2 regions of the Dietzia sp. B44 genome follow, and region 2 is predicted to be linked to the other one. Evidence: riboswitches for the same ligand, from Rfam matches in the RefSeq annotation. Region 2 holds a riboswitch; the other holds the start of a gene.
The links. Region 2 has a riboswitch for cobalamin ahead of G6017_RS14295 (ABC transporter substrate-binding protein). Riboswitches for the same ligand answer to the same signal wherever they lie in the genome.
Positions count from the first base shown of each region.

Region 1: it holds a riboswitch for cobalamin, as region 2 does, so the genes downstream of both, G6017_RS02655 (energy-coupling factor ABC transporter permease) here and G6017_RS14295 (ABC transporter substrate-binding protein) in region 2, are expected to answer to the same signal.

Region 1 is NZ_JAALEF010000060.1:9,811-14,866, reverse strand. Features, by position in the region: gene G6017_RS02670 (helix-turn-helix transcriptional regulator) at 20-322, opposite strand; gene G6017_RS02665 (sodium-dependent bicarbonate transport family permease) at 600-1,619, shown strand; gene G6017_RS02660 (P-II family nitrogen regulator) at 1,634-1,924, shown strand; cobalamin riboswitch at 1,945-2,157, shown strand; gene G6017_RS02655 (energy-coupling factor ABC transporter permease) at 2,194-2,934, shown strand; gene cbiN (cobalt ECF transporter S component CbiN) at 2,931-3,293, shown strand; gene cbiQ (cobalt ECF transporter T component CbiQ) at 3,309-4,037, shown strand; gene G6017_RS02640 (energy-coupling factor ABC transporter ATP-binding protein) at 4,034-4,834, shown strand.
Region 2 is NZ_JAALEF010000469.1:4-3,529, reverse strand. Features, by position in the region: partial or broken gene G6017_RS14310 (sugar porter family MFS transporter) at 1-1,207, opposite strand, end outside; gene G6017_RS14305 (SgcJ/EcaC family oxidoreductase) at 1,385-1,759, shown strand; gene G6017_RS14300 (Lrp/AsnC family transcriptional regulator) at 1,794-2,075, shown strand; cobalamin riboswitch at 2,148-2,269, shown strand; gene G6017_RS14295 (ABC transporter substrate-binding protein) at 2,386-3,390, shown strand.

The DNA.
Region 1 (5,056 bases), on a different contig from region 2:
CACGATCAGTGCCGACGGGTCACTCGTTGCCGTCGCCAGCACCCTTTCGCGGGGCCCCCAGCACGCTGAGTATCTCCCCGACCATGTGGTCCCGTTCGAGTGGATGGCGCAGCGGCAGGTCTCGGTTCAGGCTGTAGCGGTTACGGCGCCCGTCGCGGATGCGCTGCAGGTACCCGGCCTCTTCCAGTTCGGCCACGATCCGCTGGGTGGCGCGCTCGGTGATCCCGACCGCATCGGCGATGTCGCGCAGTCGCGTCTCGGAGTCCTGCGCGATGCACAACAGGACGTGCGCGTGATTGGTGAGAAACGTCCACTCTGCCACTACGCCACCCCATCACCGACGACTTCCGAGTGCCATTTTGCCTTACGTGAATCACGGTACGCATGTGGGCGTGCACGGAGCCCGTCCCACCGCGGGCCCGGTCCGCGCGCCGCGCCACAACACGCGACACCGATTTAGGCTGTTGCAAAACATGTCTTGAAAGTCATGTATTGTCGTTCCCGTTACTCGCTCGGAACAGGCGGCTAGCGCGCCACGACGGAGATCAGCTCGTCCCGCTCGGCGGCGCACGGACTCCGGACAGATCAGGGGAGACTCGATGGACCTCAGCATTCTCGGCAGCCTCACGGACCCGCCGATCCTGTTCTTCTTCCTGGGGCTGTTCGTCGCCGCTGTGCGCTCCAACCTGGAGATCCCGGCCCCCGTCACCAAGTTCCTGTCGCTCTACCTGCTCATGGCGATCGGGTTCAAGGGTGGCCAGGCTCTGCGAGAGACCGGTCTGACCGGCCGCGCCGCGGCGGTGATCGGCATCGCCCTCCTCCTGGCCCTGGTGATCCCTGCGCTGGGCTTCCTGGTCCTGCGGCGCAGGGTGAACGAGTTCGATGCGGCCGCCATCGCCGCGACCTACGGGTCGGTCAGCGCGGTGACCTTCATCGCCGCGACGCAGTTCGTGACCGCCCGTGGGGAGGAACCCGGCGGGTACATGACGGTCGCCCTGGTTCTGATGGAATCGCCCGCGATCATCATGGCGGTGCTTCTGGCCACCTGGGCACGGTCCCGTCAGCGTTCCGCCCAGATGGCGGGTGACGCGGGGGCCGGCGCTTCCTCTCCCGTGTCGGGCGCACCCCTGTCGTTGCGGGCGATCCTGCACGAGGCGTTCACCGACGGTGCGCACCTGCTGCTGATCGGGTCGCTCGTGATCGGCACCGTGGTGGGGGCCGACGCCGGCGAGGCCATGTCCCCGTTCGTCGACGACATGTTCAAGGGGCTGCTGGCCTTCTTCCTGCTCGAGATGGGCTTGCTCGTCGCCCGTCAGCTCCGCGAGGTCCGGGACGTGGGCCCGTTCCTGATCGGGTTCGGCATCGTGATGCCCCTGGTCGGAGCATCGATGGCGCTGGCCCTGGGCAGTCTGGCCGGGTTGCCGGTCGGCGACCTGACCATGCTCGCCGTGCTCGCGGCGAGCGGGTCCTACATCGTGGTGCCGGCCGTCGTGCGCTACGCGATCCCCGAAGCGCGGCCGTCCCGGTACTTCACAATGGCCCTTGCCGTGACATTCCCGTTCAACATCGTCCTCGGCATTCCGCTCTACTACACCGTCGCCCAGTACCTGGGCGCCTGAGGCGAGGAGATCCCATGAAAGACGTCAAAAGGATCGAACTGGTAGTGGAGTCCGGGGTCGCCGGGAGGTTCCTCGGCGCGTTGGATTCGCTGGGCCTGACCCATCGCACCGTGATCCCGGGAATCTACGGGCGGGGACAGCACGGTGAGCGCGGTGGGGACCCTTTCTCCACCTTCGACAACACCTTCGTGCTCGTGGCGGTCGACCCCGACCGGATCGACGAGGTCCTCCGGTCGCTGCGGCCTCTCCTGCAGTCCGTCGGGGGCATGTGCCTGGTCTCGGACGCCCAATCGGTGCGGTACTGAGTCGGCCCTCGGGAGGGGGCTAGGATCTGCTCAGCTGCGGTGCTCGGGAACCCGGTGTGAGACCGGGGCGGCCCTCGCCACTGTGAACGGATGATGTCGCCAGTCCTCTGTGCCACTGCTCGCACGCGTTGTGTGGGTGGGAAGGCGGACCGGCGGCGATCCGGTCCATCCCTTCCGGGGGTGGGCCGGGGGAACCCGTGAGCCAGGAGACCGGCCGTGGCTGCCACCACGAGTGCCCGCGAGGTGACGGGCAGAAAGGTCTCAGGCATATGCATATCGCAGAGGGTTTCCTCCCCTCGGTGCACGCCGTGGCATGGACGGCCGTCGCGGCACCGTTCGTCATCCACGGCGCGCGCGAGGTGATCAGGACGGTCCGTCGGACACCGGAGGCGGGCGTGTTGCTCGGCGTGGCCGGGGCGTTCACGTTCGTCATGTCGGCCGTCAAGCTCCCGTCGGTGACGGGCTCCAGCTCACACCCCACCGGGACCGGCCTGGGGACGATCATCTTCCGGCCCCCCGTCATGGCCTTCGTCGCCACCGTGGTGCTCATCTTCCAGGCGTTGCTGCTCGCGCACGGGGGCATCACCACTCTCGGCGCGAACGTGTTCTCCATGGGGGTCGCCGGGCCGTGGGTCGCCTACGGCGCGTTCGTCCTGTGTCGACGGGTCGCGGTGCCGCTGCTCGGCGCGGTCTTCGTCGCCGCGTTCCTCGCCGACCTGGTGACGTATCTCGTCACCAGTGCCCAGCTCGCACTGGCGTTCCCGAGCGCCGAGCACGGCCTCTGGTACTCGATGGCCGAGTTCCTCGCCGTCTTCGCCATCACCCAGATCCCGCTGGCGATCGTCGAGGCCCTGATCGTCGTGGTGATCGTCAGTGTGCTCCTGCGCATCGCCTCCCGCGAGCTCGACCTGGTGGGCTTCTTCCGGAGGGCGCGACTCGCCGGCGCGGGGACCTTCGCGGATCCCGGGGATCGTGCCGATCGGGTCGAGGCCACGGAGTCGGTGCGATGAGCGGGACGAAGCACGTCAGCGCGTGGGTGTTGGTGGGACTGGTCGCCGTGGCGTTCGCGATCGCGGTGCTGTCCCTGGTCTACGGCGCCGGGGCGGGCGGCGAGTTCGAGGGTGCGGACGGGCAGGCCGAGGGGACGATCAGCCAGGTCTCTCCCGACTACGAGCCGTGGTTCGAGCCGCTTCTGCCCGAGTTGCCGGGGGAGGTCGAATCGGGGGTGTTCGCCCTCCAGGCCGGGATCGGCGGCGGGATCGTGGGTTACGGACTCGGCGTCCTGCGGACACGTAGTAGGCAGCGTCGGGAGAGCGTGACGGGTGCGGCGACCCCGTCGGCGGCGGCCACGGGTCCGGCCGGGCACTGACCGGCCGAGCCCTAGGTGAACCCACTCGAACTCGCGGCGTCCCACAACCGTTGGTCGGACCTCCCGGTAGTCGAGAAGCTGCTGCTCTTCGGCGGTCTGCTGGTGGCGGCACTGCTCGTGCCGCCACCGGTGGGCCACGTGGCGATCCTGACTGTCTGTTGTGTGTGCGCCCTGGCGCTGGCCCGCGTCCCCGCCAGGATCTACCTCGCGGCGTTGCTCGCCCCCGTCGCGTTCCTGGCCCTGGGAATCGGTCCCCTCGTGCTGGACCTGGTGGACTGGCGCCTCGTGGTGGATCCGGCCGGGGTCGACACCGCCTGGCGGACGGTGAGCAGGGCGATCGCCGCGACGGCCGCCACCATCACCTTGGCGTGCACCACGCCCGTCGCCGACCTCCTGGCCGCCGGCCGGCGGGCCGGACTGCCCGCCCCGCTGGCTCACGTCGTGGACACCACCTACCGGCTCATCGGCCTGCTCATCGACTCCGCGCGCACGCTGCGGCATTCCCACGACCTCAGGCTCGGACACCGCACCGCCCGGGCCGCGATCAGCTCGGTCGGGACGCAGTTCGCCTCGGTATTCGTCCTGTCCGTCAGGCGGGCACGGGCGATCGACGACGCCATGTCCATGCGCGCCGAGCGCGGCCAGACCGCAGTGCTCGCCGAGGCGGACCCGGTCTCGGCCACCCGCGTGCTCGTCATCTGTCTGGTTCTCGTGTCCGTCTCGATACTGGGGGTCATGACGTGACCGTCCTCGCGCTGCGCGGTGCCCGGTTCTCCTACCGGCGTCTCGATGCCCTCGGCGGTCACACCCACACCGTGCTCGACGGCGCCGACCTGACGATCCCCGCCGGGGCGAAGATGGCGCTTCTCGGTGGAAACGGCAGCGGCAAGACCACCCTGATGCGGCTGCTCGTGGGCCTGAACCGCCTCGAGGCCGGGGAGTTGGAGCTGGACGGGGAGCGGGTCCGGGACCGCCGCGCCGACCGCACCCGCCTGCGGCAGTCGGTGCAGATGGTGCTCCAGGAACCCGACGACCAGATCTTCGCCACGACCGTGCGGGCCGACGTCTCCTTCGGCCCCGTGAACCTCGGATTGGATCGCGCCGAGGTGGCCCACCGGGTCGACGAGGCCCTGGCGGCGCTGGCGATCACCGACCTCGCCGACCGCGTCCCCCACCACTTGTCCTTCGGGCAGCGCAAGAGGGTGGCCCTGGCGGGTGCGCTGGCGATGCGGCCTCGCGTCCTGCTTCTCGACGAACCGACGGCCGGGCTCGACCCGCTCTCCTGTGAGGACCTGCTCGCGGCGCTGGAGTCGCTTCGCGCCGCGGGGGCCGCGATCCTCATGGCCACGCACGATGTCGACCTCGCCTGGGCCTGGGCGGACGACGCGGTGGTGCTCTCCGGCGGAGCGCTCACCCGCGGCCCGGTCCACCGAGTGCTGCAGGACGAGGGCCTCCTCACCGCGGCCCGGCTCACCACCCCGTGGGGCGCCGCGGTGTCACGCCGACTGGGCCGGACGGTATCGCGGCCGGGAGAGGTCTGACCACGCTCGTCATCGGGATCGCACTCGCCCGTGTTCCGGACGCGACCGATGCCATCGGTGGCGCAGTCTTCCGACGCGCATCATGATGGCCCGGTGTGCCGCTATGACGGATAGCTTCGGCAGGATGTGAGTTCTTAGGCAAGAAGAGCACTGTGGGATCGGGTGACACGTCGATGCGTGCCCATCCCTGTTTCGGCCGCGCGCGGCGGCAGCGTCTCCCGG
Region 2 (3,526 bases):
GCACCCACACCGCCGGGCCCCAGGACATCCCGAAGAACACGACGAAACCGTTGGCGGCGATCAGCGCGACGAGCCCCTGGGTGTCGCCGAGTTGGGGAGCGAGTTCGCCGTCGGGCCCCGGACCCATCGTGGCGGTGCTGAACATCAGGGCCATCACCGCGAGCGAGACGGTCATGCCGACCGAACCGGTCATGAGCAGCCTGCGACGCCCGATCTTGTCGATCAGCGCGATGGCCACGATCGTCACGACGATGTTCGTGACCGAGGTGATGACGGTCTGGGTGAGCGCGTCCGCCTCGGTGAAGCCGACCGACTGCCAGAGGGACGTGGAGTAGTAGAAGATCACGTTGATGCCCACGGCCTGCTGGAAGACGGACAGCACGATGCCGATCCACACGATCGGCAGGAGGTTCCTGCCGCTCGGGGTGAGCATGTCCTGCCACGACCGCTTCCTGTCCTCGCGGACCGTCGCACGGATCTCCTTGATCCGGTTGTCGACGCCGCTGGACTGGATGGTGCGCAGGACGTCCCTCGCCTCGCCGACCAGCCCCTTGGCCAGCAGGTAGCGGGGGGATTCCGGGATCATGAGCGCCAGTACGCCGTAGGTGATCGCGGGGACCAGCTCGGTGAGGAACATCCAGCGCCAGGCCTGGATCCCCAGCCACAGCTCCTCGATCGCGCCACCGGCCACGGCTGCCAGCCAGGCGTCGGAGAGCAGGGCCACGAAGATGCCGGAGACGATCGCGAGCTGCTGGAGTGACCCGAGGCGGCCGCGTATCGAGGGCGGGGCCACCTCGGCGATGTACGCCGGCGCGATGACCGAGGCCGCGCCGACGCCCAGGCCACCGACCACCCGCCACAGGATGAGGTCCCACGGGCCGAACGCGAGCCCGGAGCCGATCGCACTGACGGTGAACAGCGCCGAGGCCAGGACCATGACGCGGGTGCGCCCCCAGCGGTCGGCGAGGCGGCCCGCGAGATACGCGCCGGCGATACAGCCGAGCAGGGCCGAGGAGACGACGAACCCGGTGAGACCGGCGTTCATGCCGAAGGTCTCCTGGACGGCGTCCACCGCGCCGTTGATGACGGCGGTGTCGAAGCCGAAGAGGAACCCGCCGAGCGCGGCGACCAGGGAGATGATCACCACCCTGCCGGTGTGGAAGGACTCCTCGTCCGAGCTCCTGGCCGAGACGTTCCGTGTGGACATGGCGTACCCCGTTCCCGGGCCGGATGGACGTCCTGATGTCTGGTGAACGGAGCGTAGGCCCGCTACCAATGTGGCGCAAGTCACATATTCTTTATCGATTGCGGCGTACGAACGCTCTGATCGAGAACACGTTCTAGGCTCGAGGTGTCTCGTCGTCATACCGAAAGGGCCACCGCCGTGAGTGCCTCCCCCGAGCAGATCCGTGCCACCGCCGACTCCTACATCGCCGCGCTGGTCGCCGGCGACCTCGAGGCGGTCCTGGACCTCTACGCCGAGAACGCCACGGTCGAGGACCCCGTCGGCAACGGCACCGTCCACGAGGGCAAGGCGGCCATCCGCGAGTTCTACTCGTCCGTGGTGGCGCTGAAGATCGAGGGCGAGGTGCTCGAGGCGCGCGTGTGTGGCGACGACCTGCTGTTCAACTTCGAGATCACCACCCACTTCGACGCCGACTCCAAGGCCACCATCAACGTGTGGGACCTCATGACCCACGACGAGCAGGGCAAGATCCGTTCGATGCGCGCGTACTGGACGCCGGAGAACATGCGCTGAACCGGGGCCGCGCGACTGGACTACCCTTCAGGCCATGATCACCGCCATCGTCTTCGTCCACGCCGAGACGGCGCGCATCCCCGAGGTCGCCGAGGCGATCGCCGAGATCGACGGGGTCTCCGAGGTGTACTCGGTGACGGGCACCATCGACCTCATCGTGCTCGTGCGGGCCCGCCGCAACGAGGAGGTGGCCGACATCGTCTCCGACCGCCTGAACAAGGTCCCGGGCGTGGTCGACACCGAGACGCACATCGCGTTCCGCGCGCTGTCCAAGCACGACCTCGAGGCGGCGTTCTCCCTGGGGTACGACGAGTAGACCCCTCCCCGGTGCGCACAGTTCCGGGGAGGTGCCCCCGCGGCCGTCGCGGCGGATGTGCATACTGTCACCACGACTTGCTGATCTCCGGATACGCAGGGGAAGACCGGTGAGAATCCGGCGCTGACCCGCAACGGTGTGCCGTCACCTCGGTGACGACGAGCCCGATTACCTGCCCGGAGGTACGCGACTCTGTCCATCGCCGCGGTCTGCGATCCGGAGTCCTGCACGGTCGGCGGCCGGTGTCGACGGTCGCCCACCTGCGGGTCTCGTGTGTTCGTGGGCACACGACACGATCCGAGGTCTGATCATGTTCCGTCGCCAGTCCAGGTCCACCACGGCGCTCGCCGCGCTGCTCGTCACGGGTGTCGTCGTCGCGGGCTGCTCCCGCGGCGAGGCTCAGGAGAGCGCCACCTCGAATGAGGCGTTCGCCGAGCCGGTGACCATCACCAACTGCGAGCGTGAGTCCACGTTCGACGCCCCGCCCGAGCGCATCATCACGATGAACGCCCACGTCACGGAGACCCTCATCCAGATGGGTGCGGGGGATCGGATCGTCGGCCGGGGCTATGCCGATCGCGAGGACGTCCTGCCGGAGGTCGCCGAGGAACTCGAGGCGATTCCCGGGTTGGCCGAGGAGTATCCCAGCTGGGAGCAGATCGTCGATCTGGAACCCGACCTCGTGGTGGCCGGCATGCGCAGCGCGTTCGACGAGAAGGAGGGCCGGAGCCGGGACGCGCTCGACGCGGCGGGCATCGACACCTTCCTGTTCTCCGAGTACTGCGGCGACGGGTTCCCGGACGTCTCCATGCTCGAGACCGACTTCTCCCAGCTGGGCCGGGTCCTCGGCGTCGAGGAGGGTGCGCAGCAGCTCACCGACCGCATCGTCGACCGGATCGAGTCGGTCCGCGCCACCCTGGACGAGGCCGGGGTGACGGGGACCCCGACGTTCTTCTACGACAGCGGTGAGGCGGAGCCCCTGACGATCGGCGGCGTCGGCATCGGCCAGCTGATCGGCGAGTACGCGGGAGCCGACAACATCTTCATCGAGGGCGACCGGCCCTACCTCAAGACCACGTGGGAGATCCTCGGCGAACGCCGACCGGAGGCGATCGTCGTGCTCGACTACGGGGCCACCAGCGCCGAGGACAAGATCGAGTACCTGCGCAACCAGCCCATCATGGCCACCACGCCGGCGATCCGCGACGACCGCATCGTGGTGGTCCCCCTGGCCGACTTCTTCGAGAGTTCGCGGATGGCGACCTCGGTGGAGACGATCGCCCGCGAGCTCCACCCCGACGCCTTCGGTGGCTGATATGGCGACGGTCGTCCACGACCGTGGCGGTGGCGCGGGCGATGCGGCGACACCGGCTCCGAGCCGCCCCTCGGCGTCGTCCCGCCTCCCGTCACCGTTCCGCGCCACGAGCCCGTTCCGCGCCACGAGCCCAGGC